Regions from separate parts of the Kocuria sp. CH-021 genome, predicted to be linked through region 3. Evidence: riboswitches for the same ligand, from Rfam matches in the RefSeq annotation. Region 3 holds a riboswitch; each other region holds the start of a gene.
What was found. Region 3 has a riboswitch for S-adenosylmethionine ahead of ACPYN7_RS14230 (O-acetylhomoserine aminocarboxypropyltransferase/cysteine synthase family protein). Riboswitches for the same ligand answer to the same signal wherever they lie in the genome.
Positions count from the first base shown of each region.

Region 1 (2,208 bases), on a different contig from region 3:
GGTTCCCGCTCCCACAGGTCGGTGAGCACCCGGCGGACCTCGGCGAGCCCGTCCGCGGCGGGGCCCGGGGAGCCGTCCAGGTGCCGGATCAGGTCCAGGTGGTGCACCGTGGCCTCCACCGCGAGGGTGCTCAGCAGGTCCTCGACGCGCAGCACGTGGCCCTCGGTGCGGACCGCGCCGCCGCCGCAGTGCTCCGCCGCGTGCACGAGCGCCCGGGTGGCCTCGCGGTGGAGCTCCCGCACCGGGTCCCAGTCCAGCACCATGGACCCGGCCACACGGGCGCGGCGCCGCTGCTCGGCGGCCGCCGCGGGATCGCCGCCCCAGTCCGTCCAGTAGGTCGCGGCGTCCCGGTCCGGGCGGGCGGTCGTGGGCGTGTGCAGGGCGACCAGCCCCTGCAGCGCGTCCGTCGTGCAGTGCTGGACCAGGTCCCGGACCGACCAGCCCGTGCACCCCGTGGCGGCCCAGGAGTCGTCGTCGCCGAGCCCGTCGAGGACCGCGCCGAACGCCGCGAAGGCGTCGCGCACCAGATCCGCCCGGACCGGGGTTCTGCGGCTCGTCATGGGTCCATGGTGGGGCACGGAGGACCCTCGGGCCAGCGATGTGTCGCGACGCCCGCGGATGCGACGGATTTGCCAGGGGACACGCCGAGGACGTTCAATGGGCCCGTAACCATCCGGAGCGGCTGAGAGACCTGGCTCGTCGACGTCGCAGCAACCGGCACGGATCCGCCTGATCCCCCGTGCGAGGTGCTAATGCCAGGACCGATGGAGTTGATCATGAGCACTTCTCTGCTGAGCCCTGCGCCGCCCGCCGCCCCGAACCCGTCGAAGCGCGCCTTCTCCGTGGCCTTCGAGCACGTCGGCAAGGCGTTCCCGGCCGGCCGCGAGACGCACCACGTCCTGCAGGACGTCGACGTCACGGCCCGGCCCGGCGAGGTCCTGGCGGTCCTCGGGCCCTCGGGCTGCGGCAAGTCCACCCTGCTGCGGGCCGCCGCGGGCCTCGACACCGCCTCGGCGGGCCGGGTGCTCATCGACGGCACCCCCGTGTCCGGGATCGACCCGCGCTGCGCGGTCGCCTTCCAGGAGCCCCGCCTGCTGCCGTGGCGCTCCGTGCGCGAGAACGTCCGCCTGGGCCTGCCCCGCGGGCTCCCCCGGGACGAGGGGGACGCCGTGATCGACGACCTGCTGCGCCTGGTCGGGCTCACCGCGCACGCGGGCCACCGTCCCCGCGCGATCTCCGGCGGCATGGCCCAGCGCGCGTCCCTGGCCCGGGCCCTGGCGCGCAACCCGGGGGTCCTGCTGCTCGACGAGCCCTTCGGCGCGCTCGACGCCCTGACCCGCCTGCAGATGCAGGACCTGCTGCTCACCGTCCACGCGGCCCAGCCCACCACCGTCCTGCTCGTCACCCACGACGTCGACGAGGCGCTGCAGCTCGCGGACCGGATCGTGGTCCTGGGCCGGACCGGGCCCACCGCTCCCGCCTCGATCAGCACGGTCCTCACGGTCCCCGGCGAACGCCCCCGGGACCGGGCCTCCGAGGTCCTCGCCGGGCTGCGCGTGCAGCTCCTCGGCCACCTGGGCGTCGACGTCCACCACCCCGCGGCCCGCTGACGCGGCCCGCTCCCGCTCCTCCCGCTCTGCTCGCAGGACCGGCGGCGGCGCCCGCCCGCGCCGACCGCCCCGTCCGCCCCGTCCGCCCCGTCCGCCCACCACGAAAGGCCCCGCCATGCCCCTGTTCCACCGTTCCGTCCGCACCGTCCCCGCGCTCGCCGCCGTCCTGGCCCTCGGCCTGACCGGGTGCATGGCGGGCGAGGGCTCCGGCGAGGCCCCCGCGCAGGCCGCCGGGGGCGGCACCGTCCGCGTGGACTGGGCCACCTACAACCCGCTCTCCGTGGTGATCAAGGAGAAGGGCTGGCTCGAGGCCGCCTTCGCCGCGGAGGGCACCGAGGTGGAGTGGGTGCAGTCCGCCGGGTCGAACAAGGCCAACGAGGCGCTGCGCGCGGAGGCCGTGGACATCGGCTCCACCGCGGGCTCCGCGGCGCTGCTGGCCCGCAGCAACGGCACCCCCATCCAGGTGATCGACCTCTACTCGCAGCCGGAGTGGTCCGCCCTGGTCACCGCCCCCGGCACCGGGGTGCAGGAGGTCACGGACCTCGAGGGCCGCACCGTGGCCGCGACCAAGGGCACCGACCCCTACTTCTTCCTGCTC
Region 1 covers NZ_JBNAFK010000003.1:219,405-221,612, forward strand. Annotated here, with positions in the region: gene ACPYN7_RS03540 (maleylpyruvate isomerase N-terminal domain-containing protein) at 1-560, opposite strand, end outside; SAM riboswitch class I at 667-771, shown strand; gene ACPYN7_RS03545 (ABC transporter ATP-binding protein) at 777-1,610, shown strand; gene ACPYN7_RS03550 (aliphatic sulfonate ABC transporter substrate-binding protein) at 1,726-2,208, shown strand, end outside.
Region 1: another riboswitch for S-adenosylmethionine. It lies ahead of ACPYN7_RS03545 (ABC transporter ATP-binding protein); the one in region 3 lies ahead of ACPYN7_RS14230 (O-acetylhomoserine aminocarboxypropyltransferase/cysteine synthase family protein).

Region 2 (2,208 bases), on a different contig from region 3:
GGTCCTCAACGGCATCACCGGCTCCATCGGGCTCGCGCCCACGCTGGCGGCGCTGCGGGCCGGGCACAAGCTCGCGCTGGCGAACAAGGAGTCGCTGATCGCCGGCGGCGCCCTCGTCAAGGCCGCCGCGGCGGCCACCGGGGACCCCGACGCGCTGATCCCCGTGGACTCCGAGCACTCGGCGCTCGCGCAGGCGCTGCGCGGCGGCTCCGTCGGGGAGGTGGACCGGCTCGTGCTGACGGCCTCGGGCGGGCCGTTCCGCGGCCGGTCCCGGGCGGAGCTCGAGGCGGTCACGCCGCAGGACGCGCTGCGCCACCCCACGTGGGACATGGGCCTGATGGTGACGACCAACTCCGCGTCCATGGTGAACAAGGCCCTCGAGGTGCTCGAGGCCCACCTGCTCTTCGACGTCCCCCTCGAGCGGATCGACGTGGTGGTCCACCCCCAGTCGGTGGTCCACTCCATGGTCCAGTTCGTGGACGGCTCCACCCTCGCCCAGGCCTCGCCCCCGGACATGCGCCTGCCCATCGCCCTCGGCCTGGCCTGGCCGCACCGGGTGCCCGGGGCCGCCCCGGCGTGCGACTGGACGCGCGCCGCCGAGTGGACCTTCGAGCCCCTGGACCCCGTGGCGTTCCCGGCCGTCGAGCTGATCAAGGCGGCGGGGGAGCGGGGCGGGACCTTCCCCGCGGTGTTCAACGCGGCCAACGAGGAGGCGGTGCACGCCTTCCACGACGGCCGCATCCGGTTCCCGGCCATCGTGGACACGGTCGAGGCGGTGCTGGACGGGCACGACGACGACGGCCCGCTCGAGCTCGAGGCCGTCCTGGCGGCCGAGCACTGGGCCCGCCGCCGGGCCCGCGAGGTCCTCGCCCGCTGACCGGGCCCCCGGGCCACGGCGTCCCCGTGCTAGTCTGTCGGCCGGATGACGAGTCCCAGCACGAAGCCCTGGCTGGCTGGGCGGCAACCCTCTCCCGTAGTGGGGTGCCCCAGGTGAACCATCCGGCCACGGCCGACGACGGCCGGCGGCAAGTACGGCTCGACGCCTCCCGCGCCCTTCCGCGCGCCGATCGGCCGACGCCGCCGGATCCCGGCCCTGGTGGACACCTCCGACACCTACGGACCCACGGAAAGGCACCACATGCGATCGCAGCGCCTCCCCTTCCTCGCCCTGGCCACCACCCTCGGCCTCACCCTCACCGCCTGCGGCGGCTCCGCGGGGGAGTCCTCCGGCGAGGGCGTCCTCGCCGACGACAAGGTCACCATCGGTGTCGTGGGCACGGACCCGACCCACGACGCCCTCAAGCAGCTGGCCGAGGAGCAGGGCATCACCGTCGAGTACGTCGACTTCTCCGACTACAACCAGCCGAACCCCGCCAACGAGTCCGGCGACGTGGAGATGACCTGGTTCCAGCACATCCCGTTCCTCGCCGACTACAACAACTCCGCGGGGGGCTCGATCACCCCCGTCGGGTCGACCTCGATCTACCCGCTGGGCCTGTACTCCAACCAGTACGACTCCGTGGAGCAGTTCCAGGAGGGCGACGAGATCGCGGTGCCCAACGACGCCGTGAACCTCTCCCGCGCGCTGCTGGTGCTCGAGGCCGCCGGGCTGGTGGAGCTGACCTCCGACACCCTGATCCCCACCGAGCTCGACGTCGACACCGAGGCCTCGACGGTGACGGTCACCCCGGTCTCCGCGGAGCAGACGGTGCTCTCGCTCGACTCGGTGGCCGGCTCGGTCATCAACAACGACTTCCTCTCCCGGGCGGACATCGACCCGAAGTCCGCGCTCGCCCAGGACGACCCCGACGCCGAGGGCTCCCGCGCCTACGTCAACCTGTTCACCACGACCGAGGAGCTCGCCGACGACGAGACCCTCCGGCAGGTGGCCGACCTGTACCACGAGCAGCCCGTGCTCGACGCCGAGATGACGGAGACCAAGGACACCGCCGTGCCGCTGCAGCTGGAGCAGCAGGAGCTGCAGGAGCTGACGGAGCGCTACCAGCAGGAGCTCAAGGACCAGGAGCAGTGAGCGCGGCGGTCCCCACCGGGCCGTCCGCACCCGGGCGCCCGGACGAGGTGCTCGTGCGCTTCAGCAACGTCTCCAAGACCTTCCGCACCGGCTCGGGGCGGGCGGCGCGCGAGGTGGTGGCGGTCGACGACGTGAGCCTCGACGTCCGCCGCGGCGAGATCTTCGGCGTGATCGGC
Region 2 covers NZ_JBNAFK010000007.1:113,402-115,609, forward strand. Annotated here, with positions in the region: gene dxr (1-deoxy-D-xylulose-5-phosphate reductoisomerase) at 1-877, shown strand, start outside; SAM riboswitch class IV at 922-1,038, shown strand; gene ACPYN7_RS07220 (MetQ/NlpA family ABC transporter substrate-binding protein) at 1,139-2,032, shown strand; gene ACPYN7_RS07225 (methionine ABC transporter ATP-binding protein) at 2,029-2,208, shown strand, end outside.
Region 2: another riboswitch for S-adenosylmethionine. It lies ahead of ACPYN7_RS07220 (MetQ/NlpA family ABC transporter substrate-binding protein); the one in region 3 lies ahead of ACPYN7_RS14230 (O-acetylhomoserine aminocarboxypropyltransferase/cysteine synthase family protein).

Region 3 (2,208 bases):
GGCCGCGGGGTGGGCCACGAGGCTGCGGGTGTCCCCCACGTTGGCGACCAGCTTGAACAGCCGCAGCGCGTCGATGAAGGGGCCCACGGCGGCGTCCGGGGCGGCCAGGTCGAAGGAGAACACGGAGCCGGTCCCGCGCGGGAAGTCCCGGGCCGCGATCCCGGCGCCGGGGTCCCCGGGCACGCCGGGGTGGTGGACGCGGGCGACGGCGGGGTGCCCGGCCAGGAACTCGGCCACCGCCAGGGCCGAGGCCGTGTGGCGGGCCACGCGCAGGTCGAGGGTCTCGGTGCCCTGCAGGATCTGCCCGGCGTTGAACGGGGAGAGCGTGGTGCCGAGGTCGTGCACGTACTTGGCCCGGACCAGGTGCAGGTAGGGGCTGGCCCCGGCGCACTTCTCGACCAGGCTCAGCCCGCCCCAGCGGGCGCGGGCCTGCGTGAACTGCGGCCACCTCTCCGGCCGCGCGGACCAGTCGAAGGTCCCGCCGTCCACGACCGCCCCGGCCAGCGCGTTGCCGTGCCCGCCCAGGAACTTGGTGGCCGAGTGCACCACGATGTCGGCGCCCTTCTCGAGCGGCCGGTACAGGGCCGGGGACGCGAGGGTGTTGTCGACGACGACGGGCACCCCGGCGGCCCGGGCGACGTCGGCGATGCCGGGCAGGTCCGGGAGGGTGGCCAGCGGGTTGCCGATGGACTCCAGCAGGAACGCCCGGGTGCCGGGGCGCACGGCCGCGGCCCACGCCCCCGGGGCGGTGGGGTCCACGAAGGAGACCTCGATGCCGCAGTCCGCGAAGGTGTCGGTGAGCAGGTCCACGGTGCCGCCGTAGAGCTTCTCCGAGGCCACGAGGTGCTTGCCGTCGCCCTGCCCGAGCAGCGCGAGCAGCGCGACGGCCACCGCGGACTGCCCGGAGCCGGTGGCCACCGCGCCCGCGCCGCCCTCGAGGTCGCTGATCCGCTGCTCGAGCACCGCCACCGTGGGATTGCCGGTGCGCGTGTAGGTGAAGCCCGGCCGGGTCTGGGCGAACATCTGCCGGGCCGCCTCGTAGTCGGGGAACTCGAACGCCGCGGTCTGGTAGATCGGCACCGTCAGGGTGCGCTGGGCGACCTCGCCGTGGGTGCCCGCGTGGATCTGCCGGGTCGCGAGGTCGTGGTCGGTCACGGGGATGGACATGGCGCTGCTCCTGTGCCTTGCTCTTACCCGCACCGGACGGCCGCGGTCCCCCGGTGGGGGCGCGGAGGATGCAGGCCGCTTCTTCATCCGAACCACCCAATGAGCATGGGGTTGGTGCGTGACCCAGTCGGAGCTTCGCGGTCACGTCTCGTGAAGCTGGAACAACACTATGCGCAGAGGTAGTGGCTGTCCCTCCACGACCGAAGATGACGACCGTGACGGAACATGACGCCGGCGGTGCGCGCCGGGCCCGCGGCTCAGGCCCGGGTGTCGATGTCCTCGAAGATCAGGAACGTCTGGGTGTCCACCACCCCGGGCAGCTGCTGGATGTGCTCGAAGATCACCTGCCGCAGGTGCACGGTGTCCACGGCGCGCACGAGGAGCATGACGTCGAAGTTCCCGCCCACCAGGGCGATGTGGTGCACGGCGGGGATCGCCCGCAGCTGGGCGCACAGCTCCCGCCAGGTGTTCTGCTGGAGCTTGAGCGTCACGTAGGCGGAGGCCTGCAGCCCCGCCCGCACCGGGTCGATCACGGTGCTGAAGCTCAGGATCACGCCCTCGTCCCGGAGCCGGTTGATCCGGGCGTAGGCGTGGGCGCGGGAGACGTGCACGGCCGCGGCGATCGCGGTGACCGACTGCCTCGCGTCCCGGGACAGCTCCGCGAGGATCTTCCGGTCGGTCTCGTCCAGGGAGACGGGGGTCGAGGGCACGGCGGGCTCCTTCGGGGTGGGTGGGTCACAGGGTCCGGCACGGCACCGGACGAATGCGTGTGCTCCACGCCACACTAGAACATTTCGTCCACACTGTCTGCGCCGTTCGTCTCAGTCTTCTGCACTTTCCGGCCTCTCTGGATACGAAGCAGGTCCGGTTCGCATACTGGGGAGACAGAGTTGCACCAGCCTTCCTGCCTCCCCGGCCCCGTGCGCGGACCGGGGACCGACCGAGGGGACACCATGAGCCAGACCGTCGAGACCCCCGAGGACCCGATCCTCCGGGCCTCCCAGACCTTCGGCATCACGCCGGAGCAGTACATGCTCCCGG
Region 3 covers NZ_JBNAFK010000019.1:50,542-52,749, reverse strand. Annotated here, with positions in the region: gene ACPYN7_RS14230 (O-acetylhomoserine aminocarboxypropyltransferase/cysteine synthase family protein) at 1-1,167, opposite strand, end outside; SAM riboswitch class IV at 1,182-1,323, opposite strand; gene ACPYN7_RS14225 (Lrp/AsnC family transcriptional regulator) at 1,425-1,877, opposite strand; gene ACPYN7_RS14220 (thiamine pyrophosphate-dependent dehydrogenase E1 component subunit alpha) at 2,121-2,208, shown strand, end outside.